One region of the Pseudanabaena sp. PCC 9330 genome, then DNA from elsewhere that is predicted to be linked to it. Evidence: riboswitches for the same ligand, from Rfam matches in the RefSeq annotation. Region 1 holds a riboswitch; the other holds the start of a gene.
What was found. Region 1 has a riboswitch for thiamine pyrophosphate ahead of thiC (phosphomethylpyrimidine synthase). Riboswitches for the same ligand answer to the same signal wherever they lie in the genome.

Region 2: linked by a shared signal. The riboswitch ahead of AC0QKW_RS09880 (sodium:solute symporter family transporter) and the one ahead of thiC (phosphomethylpyrimidine synthase) in region 1 are both predicted to bind thiamine pyrophosphate.

What each region holds. Positions count from the first base shown of each region.
Region 1 covers NZ_JAYFES010000076.1:4,128-11,855, forward strand. Annotated here, with positions in the region: gene AC0QKW_RS06070 (tetratricopeptide repeat protein) at 1-2,805, shown strand, start outside; gene thiC (phosphomethylpyrimidine synthase) at 2,975-4,345, opposite strand; TPP riboswitch at 4,518-4,613, opposite strand; gene AC0QKW_RS06080 (hypothetical protein) at 4,654-4,992, opposite strand; gene AC0QKW_RS06085 (hypothetical protein) at 5,031-5,627, opposite strand; gene AC0QKW_RS06090 (hypothetical protein) at 5,879-6,037, opposite strand; gene AC0QKW_RS06095 (SpoIID/LytB domain-containing protein) at 6,166-7,728, opposite strand, start outside.
Region 2 covers NZ_JAYFES010000094.1:27,124-34,851, forward strand. Annotated here, with positions in the region: gene AC0QKW_RS09860 (hypothetical protein) at 177-371, opposite strand; gene AC0QKW_RS09865 (COR domain-containing protein) at 551-3,586, shown strand; gene AC0QKW_RS09870 (ACT domain-containing protein) at 3,552-3,968, opposite strand; gene AC0QKW_RS09875 (DUF8196 domain-containing protein) at 3,996-4,574, opposite strand; TPP riboswitch at 4,644-4,740, shown strand; gene AC0QKW_RS09880 (sodium:solute symporter family transporter) at 4,862-6,367, shown strand; gene AC0QKW_RS09885 (arylsulfatase B) at 6,705-7,728, opposite strand, start outside.

The DNA of each region.
Region 1 (7,728 bases):
GGAATGCGGCCTGTGGTGGCTGAGGACAGCCCTCTTCAGTCTCCCATGTCCATCGCCCAAGCAGATTTATCCCAAGCCCCCGTGCTGATGGCCCAGGCTGCCACCACCGCTGAGCTAGAGCGCATTCAGGCCGAGGCCAATCTGGCCTTTCGTCGGGCCACGACTCTATTCTTTGTGCTGCTGGGAACGCTGCTGCTGCTGCTCAGCGTCGGCGTGGTGATGCTGTGGCTGATGCGGCGATCGGTGATCCAAGAGGTGTCGGTCGTCGTTCGCAACCAGATCAACGACATTACCGATCTAGAAACCAAGATTCATGGGGCGACCCGCGACCTCGACCACATTCTGGCCCAGGCCAAAGAGCGGGCCGGTGAGCTCGAAAGCCGCACCGATCGCTTTACTGAAGAGGCCGTTACCAAAAAGCAGGTGCTCAATCGTCTGGTGGACGATCTGGCCGAGTTCAAAGCCCGTACCATCAACGACTGGCAGTCTACCCTGAGCGAGTTGCAGGTCAAGCTGGAGAGCACCGAGGCCAACTTTGTCGGCCAGCTCACCGGGCTGCGCCAGACCGCAGACAACGAGATCACCACCCTGCGCAAAGACACCCAGCTCCAGCGCGATGTGGTGTTTCGCACGTTAGAAGAGAACCAGACCGGCTTTTTGCGCGACGTGAATCGCCTGCGCAGCGAGGTAGAGGTGCAGCAGGACGCGGCGGTGCAGAAGATTGGCAATGCCGAGCGCAGCTTTTCTGATCAGATGGGGACGATGGTGAATGCGGCCCAGGAGGAGCGCGATCGCATCATGGCAGCCTTGGCCGACCTGCGCCAGCAGCTCACCACCCAGGCGGGAGAACAGGTGGAAAAGCAGGCGGCTTCTATTAGTGAAGTGATGGAGGCCGAGCGCCACCGCAGCCTCACCCGCCTCCAGACCCAGACCGAAGAGATCAGCCGCCAGCTAGGCGACTTGCAAATCAGCGCTCTAGGCGAGCGCGATCTGGCATTACAGACCATTCAGCGCTCCATCGACGAATTTACCTCGCGCTTTGCTAACCTGCGTACCGAGGTCGATGGCCAGCGCAGCCGCATTCTGGCAGATATGCGCCGCCAGGCCGATGAGTTTCTCGCCCAGTTTGGCGGCCTCAAGCTGGATATTGAGCGCCAGCAGGACATGCTGCTGGGCGACCTGCGCCAGGCGGCGGATGTGGCCCTGGCCCGGTTTGGCGACCTGCGCACCGAGGCTGAAGCCCGCCAGGCCAACACCCTCGACGACATTCAGCGTACTGCCGGAGATTTGCAGAGCCAGCTGGGCCAGATGGCCACCGAGGCGGAGGTGCAGCGATCTACTCTGCTGGCCGATATTGAGGCCACGGTCAGCGCCTTTCGCCAGCAGGTGCGGGTGCTGCAAGACACCGCCAGCGAACAGCAGATCCAGATTCTCGACGGTCTGCGGGCGATGGAGGCGGCCTTTACCGAGCAGCTCAACCTGGTGCGGGGGGCGATCTTTACCAAGCGCGATCGCGTGCTCGACAAAATCGACAGCTTCGACGCCCGCCTCAGCGAAGACCTGGCCAATCTGGGGGCCACCACAGCAGAGCGAGAAGCCGCCGCCCGCACCCAGCTCGACGGGCTGATGGCCGATATGGCCGAGCGCTTTGCCCAGCTTGAGGCGGATATTCAGGCGGGGCGCGAGGTGTCGCTGGGACGTCTGGAAGATTTGCAGCAGACCTACCGGGTGCGGTTGGAGGCGATCGCCGCCGAAGCCACCCACCAAAAAGACGCCATCATGCAGCGCCTGGGCGAGGTCTCGCCCCAGTTTATTGCCGACTCGTTTATGAGCGAGGCGCGGCAGCAGTTTGAGAGCCTGACCGACAAGATGAGCAAGCTGGAGACCAACCGGCCCCAGCTGTTTCTCACCGCCGATGAATATATCGGTCGGGGCGATCGCTACCTGGCTGACGGCGACTACGCCCTGGCGGTGGCCGAGTACGACAAAGCCCTCGACATTCAGCCGGTCAACACCCAGGTGTGGATCAACCGCGCCCAAGCCCAACAGTCCCTGGAGCAGCTGGAGGCGGCGATCGAGTCTCTCAACCAGGCTCTGGAGCTAGAGCCCAAGCACACCGGGGCACTGATGCAAAAGGGGCTGATTTTGCGGGAGCTGCGCCGCCATGAAGACGCCCTGACAGTGTTTGATCGCCTCAGCGAGGTCACCCCCGAGGATGCCAAAGTGTGGCTCAACCGGGGCATGGTGCTCAGCCGCCTCAAGCGCCGGGAAGAGGCGATCGCCGCCTTCGATCGCGCCCTCGAAATTCACCCCGACTACCACGAAGCCTGGGTGAACCGGGGTGTCTCCTACGGCATTCTCCAGCAGCACGAGGAGGCGTTTAACTCCTTTGACAAGGCGGTAGAGTCTCAGCCCAATGATGCGATCGCCTGGCTGAATCGGGGCCTGTCGCTGATCGAGCTAGAGCGCTACGACGACGCCCTAGAGAGCTTTGACAAAACCACCCGCTTTAACCCCGATGCCCCCAAAGGGTGGGACAACCGGGGTCTGGCCCTGGTCAAGCTGGGCCGCGATGAGGACGCCATCAAGAGCTTTGACCGGGCGATCGCCCTCGACCCTGACTACCCCAAGGCCCATTACCATAAAGCTCTCTGCTACGGTCTCCAGCGCCAGTTTGACAACGCTATGGAGTCGCTGCAACAGGCGGTGCGCCTCGACCCCGACTACCGCGAAGAGGCTCGCACCGAGCCCGCCTTTGACGAACTCTGGAGCGACAACTGGTTCCGCGAGCTGGTGGAGAAATAACCAGCGTCTCCTTACGCTACCCACCGATCGTCAACCACGATTGGCGCGTCTACAGATTACAGCGGCCAGTCGATTGCATGGGCAACCCGAATATTCATCTGTAGGGGCGTAGCATGCTACGCCCCTATGAGGTTCCTGATTATGAATCTGAGTTTTCTAAAGCACAGATCTAAACCGTAGCCTTCTCCTTCGCCAAGAATTTCTCTAGCTCGGTCAGGGCGTCGGCATCGACCTTAGTCTGCATGGGGCAGAACTTAGGGCCGCACATGGAGCAAAACTCGGCGGTCTTGTAGATGTCGGCGGGTAGGGTTTCGTCGTGGTATTCCTTGGCCCGTTCAGGATCTAGCGACAGCTCGAACTGCTTGTTCCAGTCGAAGTTGTAGCGGGCGTGGGACATGGCATCGTCGCGATCGCGCACTCCCGGCCTATGCCTAGCAATATCCGCCGCGTGGGCGGCAATCTTGTAGGCGATCAGCCCGGCCCGTACGTCTTCGGCGTTGGGTAAACCCAGGTGCTCCTTCGGTGTCACGTAGCAGAGCATCGCCGCCCCGCTCCAGCCCGCCAGCGCCGCGCCAATGGCCGAGCTGATGTGGTCGTAGCCAGCGGCAATGTCGGTCACCAGCGGGCCAAGCACGTAGAAGGGGGCTTCGGAACATTCCTCCATCTGCTTTTTGACGTTGTAGTCGATCTGATCCATGGGCACGTGGCCGGGGCCTTCGACCATCACCTGCACGTCGTGCTCCCAGGCCTGGCGGGTGAGCTGACCCAGGGTTTTGAGTTCGGCCAGCTGGGCGGCGTCGGTGGCGTCATGCAAGCAGCCGGGGCGCAGAGAATCCCCCAAGCTGAACGACACATCGTAGCGCTTGAAGATTTCGATGATGTCGTGGAAGTGGGTGTAGAGGGGGTTTTGCTTGTGGTGGTGCAGCATCCAGCGGGCGAGGATGCCGCCGCCGCGAGAGACAATGCCGGTGATGCGATCGCGCACCAGGGGCAGATGCTCAATCAAAATCCCAGCGTGGATGGTCTGGTAATCGACCCCCTGCTGGGCGTGCTTTTCGATGATGTGTAGAAAGTCATCGGCGGTGAGGTTTTCGATGTTGCCGTGGACGCTTTCGAGCGCTTGGTAAACAGGCACTGTGCCAATCGGAATGGTAGAAGCCTGAATGATCGCAGTGCGAATGGCGTCGAGATCGCCGCCTCCGGTCGATAAATCCATCAGGGTGTCGGCCCCATACTTCACCGCCAGGTGCAGCTTGGCCACTTCTTCGTTGATGTCTGACGAGTTGGGCGACGCGCCGATGTTGGCATTCACCTTGCACTTCGAGGCGATGCCGATCGCCATCGGCTCCAGATTCGGGTGGTTGATGTTGGCGGGGATGATCATGCGGCCCCGCGCCACCTCGTCGCGAATCAGCTCCTCGGGCAGGTTCTCTCGCTTCGCCACGTGAGCCATCTCTTCAGTGATCAGGCCCTGGCGAGCGTAGTGCATTTGGGACACATTGGCCTGACCCTGGCGATTGGCGATCCATTCAGTTCTCATGGGTTTACCTCTGGTGTGGCGCTAGAGGCGTTACCTGAATCGGGGCGGGTTTGGATGGGTATGGCCGAGACGGGTGGAGCGATCGCAGGCAAACCTCAGCAATCTGCTGGTACTTCACCCAAAGTTCTGGACTATAGATCCAGAACAGCAATGTACTCGTCGTCTCGGCTAGTTACCGCAAGCAACGCTTTCCTCCGCTGGTATCAACCAGGTCAGGTTCTGAGGGTATGATCTCAGTCCGAAAACTCGGACACCCCTAGCTTGCTGGCATCATACAGTATTAGCGCTGCCGCTGGCCTACCCGTAAGCTAAAAAAACCGCATGCGCGCCGTCAGCATTTTGTAGCCAAAGCTCATGGCCATCAGCGAGATTACAAACTGCCACAGGCTGGTGGGGTTGAGAATGGCTCGGCTGCTGACAAAGACGCAGATGATGCCAAAGGCGATCGCCCCCCAGCCCAAAACCCTGGCTCCAGCAGGCAAAAACACCATCATAAACACGCCAGCCGTCAGCGACAGCACTGACATATTGGCCGCCACACCCCGCCACCAGGGGGAGGCATAGGTCGTAAAGAAAATATTCTGGCCTAAAAAGTACAGCCCAAAGATCATCAGAGCCAAGCCAATCAGAGGAGTCAGCAGCCGCATCGTTCACCTTAGTTAATTACGTTCTAAATCACTCAACTTCACTGGTCGGTAGAAGCGTCCCTAGGGTGCCCTAGGCTCCAGGCGATGAGCAAAGGCACCCCGAGGCCAATCACCAGATTCAGCAGCAGCCATCCGTAAGACGCCGGGCCGCTAAAGCTGCGAATGTAAAAGCCTCGGCGGGTTGACGACAACAGCGCATCCCAAATGAGATGGGCGCTGATGCCCACCGACAGACCCATGGCCCCATCGCGCACCAGGTTGGCCACCGTTTTTTGCCAGGGCACCAGAGTGAGACGAGGCACACACCACAGCCACCCGCCCAGCAACCCCACGGGTATCAGCACTGAATGAAACAGCCAGCTACGGTGAATGAGTAACCGCAGTCCGGTCGCGTTGTATAGCGGAATATCCCAATCGGGAAAGGCCATGTAAAAGAAGGTACCGCTGAGCAGCGGCACACCCAGCTTGCGAAAGAAAAACAGGCCACTGGCACCCCAAATCACCATGACCAAAAAGCAGATGGGGTTGATCGCTGCCGCTGCGCTTCGATGGTTGCGCTCTATCACCCACCAGAAACTGATACCGGTGGCCAGGCCCACGGCAAAATGAAGCAGCTTGTCCAACAGTGCAGGCATTAGATATCAAAAGAACCCGCTTACTACTACAAGAGCAAACCCAGGATTCCCGAAACTTGCTCGTCTACAAGCACCCATCACCAAGCTTCATCAGGATATTGCTCAGGGGACTTGCCGTGGGACTTAATGATTTCGCCTAGCACCTTGGGCGGCTTGCGTTTGGTCTTCTTGGCTTTGGCAGCCTTGACTTTTTGAAAGCCCCTAGGTGGTTCAGGTGCGATCGCCAAAGTCGTCGAGGTAGGCCATTTCGATCAACTGCCAATCCAGTTGCCATCCTCAGGGGTGCGCTCGACGCAGGTTTGGCTCATGACCCGACAAAGTCTGCGATCGCACCGTGGATCATAGTCATCCAGCAGCGGTTCGGCTTCGTCGTAATCTAGGTGGTCGAGCTGGTGAAGGGGCAACGCCATCGCTGCTGTGCCCCAGAGCTAGAGTCTTGGGTACAGGCTACCGCGATGTGCCCAATCAGTTAAGGGGCAGGTGGCAAATTGTGACCACGCGGTGACCCACTCTACTTCACCCCACCACTCGGCCTTACTCAGTCTGGCTCTCGCCAAAACGTCAGATTCTCACTGATCGGCTGCAAAGTGGTGCCCGGATAATAAAACTGAAGAATTCTTGGATAGGCCCAGCCCAGATTGCCCAGCCGATACGACCCTGCTTGGCTCAGACCTACGGCATGGCCCCAACCGCCGCCCACAAAGCGATAGCCCGTGAGCTGGCCTGGCGCTCCAGCGGCCCCAGTGCTATACATCGGCTCCAGGTAGAACAGCAGACTACGGGGGGGACGCAGCACGCGGACAATTTCGTCCTTGCGAAGTTCAACAATACCCAGGTCAGTTTCTACCTCCACCCGCTGCACCCGGCCCGAGTTGGCCCGCTCAGCCACCCGCAGCGACTTCACCTGGGTAAACCCTGCCAGCGGATGCTGCCTGCGGCCCAGGTAGCCCTTGAGATCGGCGGTGATTTCAACTAGGTCGCCCTCGTTGCGCCAGCGAAACAGCGCCCAGCCCACCTCATTAAATCCCTCATTGAGAGCGATGAAGCGTCGAAAGGACTCTTCAGAATTGAGCGGATACTGGTTGATATCCCACAGGCCATAGACGGTATCGACTACAGGGCGCAGGTAGGGGCGATCTGGCCCCTCCCACACATCGCTAAAGGCGGCAGTAACCCCCCCGCTAGTGGAAGAATAGAGGGCATCCACCAGCTCGTTTTGGTAGGTGAGCACCTGGCCCTGGGTGGCCACAATGGCTTGGTCGGCTACAGGCACGGTACCCGTCAGCCCTCGATAAACCTGGCACTGGGTGTCGGCGCAGAGTTCGTAGTCATCGATCGCAAAGCGGCGCAGGTTGCGCAGGGCGTAGGTGCGAGCCAGCACTGCCTGGGCCTGAATGGCGGGTACCGGGGCGCTGGGGCCGATCTCGTGGGGCACCACCCCGCGCAGGTAGGTCTCAATGGGGACGCTGTTGACCAGGGTGTAGGTGCCGTAGGTGTTGGGTTGCACCCGCAGCGTGCCGCCGTAGACGCGGGTAACGGGGGGATCGCCGGGCTGGGTGACGCGCACCCGGCCACCGCTGGCGCGAATGTCGAAGCTGTCGCGGTTGTAGCGGTAGCCGTTGACCTCAAAGTAGGTGCGGGGAATTTGGCCGATCACCTGGCTGTCGAGGAAGACTTCGTTATGGCCCTGGGCATGGAGGTTTTTGACCAACAGGCGGCGCACTAGGGGGCTGTCGTAGGTCTCGCGGTTGGCCCACACTTCCCAACTGCCAGGCTGGGCGATCTCGGGCTCAATGCCGCGATCGCGCCACTGTTGGGCACTAAACTCGGCGGTTTCAAAACTGCGGTGGTTGCCGAGCACAATGCGCTCGCCTAGCTGCGCCTCGGGTAGTTGCTCTGGGGCCAGGCCAATCACCACCCGATTGGTAGTGACGGTTTGGGGCTGGCCCTGGGTGTCAAAGCTGAGAATGAGCTGTTCGCCGGGCAGGGCTTCGAGGGTAATGCGATCTTGCAGATTTTCGCCAAAACGCTGCACAATGCCCACCTGAATCACCGGATTGAGTGCGGCGACGGCAGGTTCTCCCAGGGCGGTGGTGAGGGC
Region 2 (7,728 bases), on a different contig from region 1:
ACCACGGCTCTGGGATTACCGCCCAGATCGGTGAGGTATTTAATCGCGCTCTGGGTCACGGCTGAGCCTTCTGGGTATGCCTAAATGGTCTTCAATCTACAACGGTGCGCGTATTAATCTAGCTCGACGCCTCCACGACGAGAAATCAGTTCTTGCTCACGGGTAATGTGATTGAGCTAGGGTTCTCCACTAGCAACAATTTGGCTGCGAAGATCTCGAAGGCGATCGCCCAGAGATGGTTGTGCGGCAGCAGCGGTTACAGCAGCGGGGGATCTTTTAGTGTGGAGGAATTGGATAAAGTCCAGCACAGTTTGCTGCTGCTCGGAGGGCAGCGATCGCCAATGTACCAATAGGTCTTGTTCCTGGGTCATAGGTCGCTCATGCTCTAGGCCTCTATTGTACCCCTGGCCTGAGGAGTGGAGTTTCCATGGTGTGCATAGAAACCGGGTTTCTAGGGTGGTGGCGAAGGGTTATGACAAGCCAAAGAAGAAACCCGGTTTCTGGAATCGCCGGATACCCTTGAACAAAGCTCTTTTGGTTGCCAGTGCCTATGTCGTCGTCATCGCGCGGTTTTCTCGCTAGCCCGGAGGGGTTGGAGCTGCTACAGGCGGCGAAGGCGGAGCGGGGGTGGACGTTTGCTGCTATTGCGGAGCAAGCGGGGGTGAGTACCGACACAGTCAGCCGGTTGTTTCACCCGGAGCGGGGAAAGCGGGTGAGTGGGGAGAGTGTGAGGGCGATCGCTGGGGTGTTGGGGGTGGAGGTGGATGCGATCGGGCTAGCGGAAGAAGCAACAGCAGCATTTACAGAAGCAGAATGCCGCATTCAGGAAGCCTTAGAAAGTGGCGCAACTGGGCTTGATTTATCTGAGTTAGGGCTGACGGCGATCCCCGACAGCCTGGACAATCTCGCCAATTTTACCGTGCTTTACCTCGACCAAAATCAACTGACGTCGATCCCCGATAGCCTGGGCAATCTCGCCAATTTGACCGAGCTTTACCTCGACCAAAATCAACTGACGTCGATCCCTGATAACCTGGGCAATCTCGCCAATTTGACCGTGCTTTCCCTCTCCCAAAATCAACTGACGTCGATCCCCGACAGCCTGGACAATCTCGCCAATTTGACCGTGCTTTCCCTCTCCCAAAATCAACTGACGGCGATTCCTGATAACCTGGGAAATCTCACCAGTTTATCAGAACTTGATCTCTCCCAAAATCAACTAACGACAATTCCCGAAAGCCTGAGCAACCTCGTTAATTTGACAGGGCTTCGCCTCGACCAAAATCAACTGACAGCGATCCCTGGTAGCCTGGGAGAACTGGTCAATCTGACTTGGCTTAATCTCCGCAAAAACCAACTGACAGCAATCCCTGAGAGCATTGGAAAACTGGTCAACCTGACGAGACTTTACCTCCACCAAAATCAATTGACAGTGATCCCCGAGAGCCTGGGTCAACTGACCAATCTAGCTCAGCTTTTCCTCGGCCAAAATCAACTAACGGTGATCCCCAAGAGCCTGGGTCAACTGGCTAATCTAGAAAGATTATTTCTTCACGGAAATGAGCGCTTAAAATTATCTAATGAAATTCTGGGGCCAACCGGGACAGAAGTTTATCAAGGTGCTACGGCAGCGAATCCAAAAAATATTCTCAATTACTATTTTCGGCTATTAGAAGAGCTTACTCCTCTTAATGAAGCAAAACTGATTTTGGTGGGTTTTGGTGCGGTCGGCAAGACTTCCTTGGCTAACCGTATCATCCATCAAAAATTTGATCCAAAATCAGCTAAAACCGAGGGCATTCAAATTACCCAGTGGCCAATTCGCCTCAATGGCTCCGAAGACATCACTCTCCACGTGTGGGACTTCGGTGGGCAAGAGATTATGCATTCCACCCACCAGTTCTTCCTCACCGAGCGTAGCCTTTACCTGCTAGTGCTCAACGGTCGTCAGGGTCACGAAGACGCCGATGCCGAGTACTGGCTCGAACTCATCCAGAGCTTTGGCAGCGATTCCCCCGTTATTATCGTGCTCAACAAAATCAAAGAGCACCCGTTTGATGTTAACCAAAGAGCATTGCGGCAAAAATTTCCCAACATTCGAGAGTTCATCGCAACCGATTGCGAAACCGGCCAGGGCATCGACCACCTCCGGACCGCCATTGAGCGCGAAACCGATGCCCTAGAGCACCTGCGCGACCCCTTCCCCGCCAGTTGGGTGGCGATTAAAGATCGGCTGTCGGCCATGGCCGAAAACTACATCTCCTTTGAGCAATTTCGAGAGTTTTGCAAAACCGATGGCGAAACCGACTTTGGCGCGCAAGACTCCCTCGCCGTCCACCTCCATAGCCTCGGCATTGCCCTCAACTACAAAGACGACCCCCGCCTGCGCGATACCCACGTGCTCAACCCCCACTGGGTCACCAGCGGCATTTACACCCTGCTCAACGCCGACGAGCTAGCAGAAACCAAAGGCGAAATGGAAGCCACCTGCCTGGGTCGCCACCTGGATACCCAGAACTATCCCCCCGAGCGCCACGGCTTTTTGCTAGAGCTGATGCGCAAATTCGAGCTGTGCTTTCGCTTTGAAGAAGACGAAAACCGCTATCTGATCCCCGACCTGCTAGACAAACAGCAGCCCGCCGCCGCCGCCGAGTTTGACCCGGCCCAGTGCCTCAACTTTCGCTACGAATACCCAATTTTGCCGGAAGGGTTGCTGCCCCGCTTCATTGTGCGCACCCATGTGCTGAGCGAGCACCAGTTGCGCTGGCGCACCGGGGTAATTTTGCAGTTTGAGGGCGATCGCGCCCTGGTCAAAGCCGACCCCCAAGATCGCAGCGTTTCCATCAGCGTGGATGGGCCAGCGGCCAGTCGGCGCAGGCTGCTGGCGGTCATTCGCTCCGACTTTGAGCGCATCCACCGTAGCTTTAAATTCACCCCCAAAGAGCTAGTGCCGGTGCCGGGGCACCCCAATGTAACCGTTGACTACAAAGAGCTGCTAGTGCGCGAAGAACACCGCCAAACCAGCTTTGACGTGTTCACAGGGGAGGGGCTGATCACCCTCAACGTGCGCGACTTGCTGAACGGAGTCGATTTGGAGGGCACTCGCCAACCCACCACGACTATGGATCGCCGCAGCCAGGCCCTACGCCTGTTCTACAGCTACTCCCACAAAGACGAAACCCTGCGGGACGAGCTAGAGACTCACCTCAAGTTGCTGCAACGGCAGGGGCTCATTCAGCCCTGGCACGATCGCCGCATTTTGCCCGGCAACGACTGGGCCAACGACATTGACGACAACCTCAACCGGGCCGACATCATTCTGCTGCTGATTAGCGCCGACTTTATCGCTTCCGACTACTGCTACGACCTCGAAATGACTCGCGCCCTGGAGCGAAACGACAGCGGCGAGGCGATTGTTATCCCCGTCATTCTCAGGCCCACAGATTGGAAAAATACGCCCTTTAGCAAACTTCAGTTTCTACCCAAAAATGCTGAGCCGGTGACCCAGTGGGGCGATCGCGATGCCGCCTGGCTCAATGTCGAAACTGGCATTAAGCGGGTGGTGCAGAGCCAGCAGCGGCGGTGAGAGATTGCAGTAGTGCGATCGCCCGTTCAGCATCCCTAGCGGGCACAAACAGGTGGTCGTGGTAAAAAGCCGAGACCGGGTTGACGCTAATGCCGTGGCTGGCTAAGTGGGTTGCGATCGCCGCCATAAACCCCACCGCCTCTAGGCTAGAGTGCACCGTCAGCGTGATCAGCGCAAAGACTGCCGGGTAGGCTAGGCCTGCTGCATCGGCCTGGAGCTTGGGCAACATCAGCGTCAGCCCTTCGTCTTCTTTGAAGTAGCCCACAGGGTCGAGGTGAGGCGGGCAGGTGGTGTTAGGCAAAGTGCAAAACACGTATTCTCCCTGCCGCAGCACGGGCTGCATGGTTTTGAGCAGTTGGGCTAAGTCAGTTTCTCCAGCCATGATCATCAGCACCGAGGATTGATTGCGCTACCAGGCGGTGGGTTGAAAGGTGGTGTCGTTAGCAATGGCTACGGTGTCGCCCATCTGCTTAATCACAAACAACCCTTGCTGATAGGCGTAGCGGTCTATGCCCTCATCAATTTCAATGCCCGCTACTGCTCCATAGATCTGATATCCGGTGTAGTGGGGAAAGGCCTGCCGAAACCGCCCCAGCCGGGTCAAGAAATCGTCCACATCCTGCTTTGATAGGCGCGATTTCACTTCTACAGCGACGGCAACATCGCCATCTACGGCAAAAATATCGATCTCCATCTCCGCCCCAGGCCGCTTCGACTGCATACGGCGGGAGAGTTCTTGCACCTCAATGCCCCGCTCTTGAAACAGGCGAATGACAGCGGGCGCGACCAGATTTTCGACAAACTGACCCCATCGAGTCGTTAGCCCCGCTACATCTCGGCTAGTGTTGGCGGCAATGCGTTCTAATTTTTGCAGACGGCGATCAGCCTCGGCAGCACGACGATCTGCTTCGGCAGCACGGCGATCATCCTCCGCTCGAGAGGCTTGAAAGAGGGCGTAGATGTCTGCAATGGTAACGGGATCAGCCATGGGGTGAGTCCTGCGCTCATCAGCTTTATGACCATTATGGGCGATCGCGGCGAACACCAGTGGTAGGATGCTAGCTGCTAGGGGTGTCCGATCGCATCGGGCTGAGATCATACCCTCGGAACCTGACCTGGTTAATGCCAGCGGAGGAAAGCGTTGATTGAGTTTACGAGCCGGTGCGGCTCGGCCTCACTGGTAACGTGTTCTGCGAGTCGTCTGTTCTGCGGTTGCCTATTCTCTAAGGCAGCTGCCTCTAGCAACCACCCAACCCTATCGAGGTGAGTTGTTCTATGACGCTGAGTGCAACGGCGATCGCCGTTACCTTAATTACCGTGGCCAGCTTCACGCTGATCGGGCTGCTCCAGGCCAGCCGCCGCGCGATTAGCCTAGAAGACTATATGGTGAGCCGCAACAGTGTGGGCACTCCGATGGCTCTGGCGACCATTGTGGCCTCGGCCATGGGCGCATGGATTCTCTTTAGCCCGCCCGAAGTGGGGGCCACCAGCGGTATAGCGGGCATCGTGGGCTACTGCATTGGCCAGGCCACCCCGGCGGCGCTGTTTGCCTTTATGGGTACGCGCATGCGGTTTCTCATGCCCAAGGGTCACTCGCTGAACGAATACGTACTGCACCGCTTTGGCCAGGCCATGTACCGGCTGACCCTGGGGATTGTGGTCTTTTACATGTTTGTGTATTTGGCGGCAGAGCTGACGGCGATCGCAAAAGCGGTCGAGCTGATGGCGGGCGTGCCCCTCTGGCTCACGGCCCTGCTGGTGATGGCGGCGGTGTTTGCCTACACCCTGGTGGGTGGCCTGGCAGCGACAATCTTTACCGACGCGATTCAGTTTGTGGTGATTGTGCCGCTGCTGCTGCTGAGTTTTGGCATTGCGGTATTTGCGTTGGGCGGCTGGGGCAGTGCGATCGCCCCCGTCACCCAGACCGCACCAGAGCTGCTGACCTTGGCCAATGGCCCCGGCATTAAGTTTGGGTCGACGCTGGTGATCGCCGTGATCGCCGCCGAAATGTTTAACCAGACCAACTGGCAGCGAATCTACGCCTGCAAGAGCGATCAGGTGGTGCGGCGATCGTTCCTCGGCTCGTTTCTGGTGATTTTGCCGATGCTGTTCATTGCGGGGCTGCTGGGCATTGTGGCCATGCACTTTGGCTTCAACGACGATCGCGCCTTTTTCTCGCTGATTCAGGCGCTGGCGCTGCCGGGCTGGGTGAGCATGGCGGTGCTGGTGCTGGTGCTGGCCCTGGTGATGAGCAGTCTAGACTCGCTGCTCAACGGCATCGCCAGCGTGTTTACCACCGACCTGCTGCGGATTTTCCCCGACCGACCCGCCAGCGGCATTTTGCAGATTACCCGCGTGCTGACAGTAGTGGTGGGGCTGCCTGCGATCGCGATCGCCTCCCGGGGCTACAACGTGCTGTACCTGTTTTTGCTGGCCGATCTGGTCTGCGCCGGGGCGCTGTTCCCGGTGTTGTTTGGCCTCTATTCCAGACGACTGACGGGGACGATGGCGTTTTGGAGCGCGGTGGCGGCGATCGCCACCGGTGCCCTGTTCTTCCCCCGGCCCGACTTTAGCCCCTGGAATGGTCTGCCCTTCGCGGGCGATCTGCTGGTCAGCTTTGCCGCCCCGATTGTGGTGTCAACCCTGATCTGTCTGGTATGGATTCAGCTCAAGGCCCAGGGCGGCAAGACAGAGGCGTTTGACTTTGGCATTCTCAGCCGCGACATCCGTGCCTACGGCGAAGGGGAAGGGTTGCCCCTGGAAGGGTTGCCCAACAGATAGCTGGCATGACCACTGGGCGCAGGGAAGCAAGCCATCTAACGGATAGTGCTGCTGTAAACAGGGTGTAACCAAGGGTTGACTTATAGGAAATCCAAATTCAACCACCCCGATTCCTCCAATGCCAAACCGTAGGGTGCATTCGCAGCTACACCCCAACTAGCCGTAACCCAAGCGCTTGTATCAGCCGCAATGCACCGTTAGGAAATTGGGGTAACCAGGCAGGATTTCGTATACCCGAGCGATCGCGTTATTAAACCCCTTTTTAGCAAAGAAGATACCCATAGATAAGGGGCGCAGACTCTGCGCCCCTATAAATCACTCATCTGAAGAGAGATTTCTACGGCTGGTTTTCGATCGCCTCCGCATCTTCTGGTAGCGTAACGGATGTAAACAGCATGCTCTTAGCTGCGCCCAATGCTTCGGTTAAAAACAGCGATGGTTCAGCTTCACTAGACATTTTTTCAATTTTTTGTTTTAGATTGGCCACCATTCTAAGATTTTGGTTGGCCAGGTTAGTTTCCTCCGAGGGGTCTTGGGCAAGGTTAAACAGCTCTACTTTAGAGGGCAGGGCCACCTTCCACACCAGCTTCCAGTCTCCTGAATGGACAGCAGCGCGAAAGGGTTCAACATCGAAACCAACGGCATCGCGATCGATGGTTTCTCCATTCGCCAGGGCTGGCCAAATGTTTAACCCATCTAAAGGCTTCGTCGGATCGGGCGATGCGCCAGCTAAAGCGGCGAACGTCGGGTACCAATCAACCATGTGCATATGCTGAGTAGCCACAGAACCGGGTTTGATCTGCCCTGGCCAATTGGCGAGGGCGACAGCGCGAGTACCGCCTTCGTACAGAGAACCCTTGCCGTCTCGAAAAATACCGTTGTCGGCAGGAATGGTGCTGCCAGAAGTATCGACTTCACCCGTAACCGCCGCAGAACGGGGACCGCCATTGTCGCTCTGGAAAACAATTAGCGTATTGTCTCGCATCCCCCGCCGTTCCAGTGCCTCCACTACCTGGCCAATTTGCTCATCCATCACAGAAATCATGGCCGCATAGGCACGACGACTCGGATCCGTGATAGTTGCATACTGCTCAAGTGCCTCTTCCGGTGCCTGGTAGGGGGCATGGGGGGCGGTAAAGGCCAGGTAAAGAAAGAGGGGCGTATCTGAATCGTGCTCATCGATCAGTTTTACGGCATCCTGCCCGAGCAGGGTGGTGACATAGCCTTCTTCGTTGACCACCTCGTTGTTGCGATACCAATCCACCGTGCCATGGGCAGAGTGGGTAAAGTAATCAATCTCGCCCAGAATGGGGCCATAGTGATAGTCAAACCCGCGTTGTAGAGGCCAATACTTGCGATCG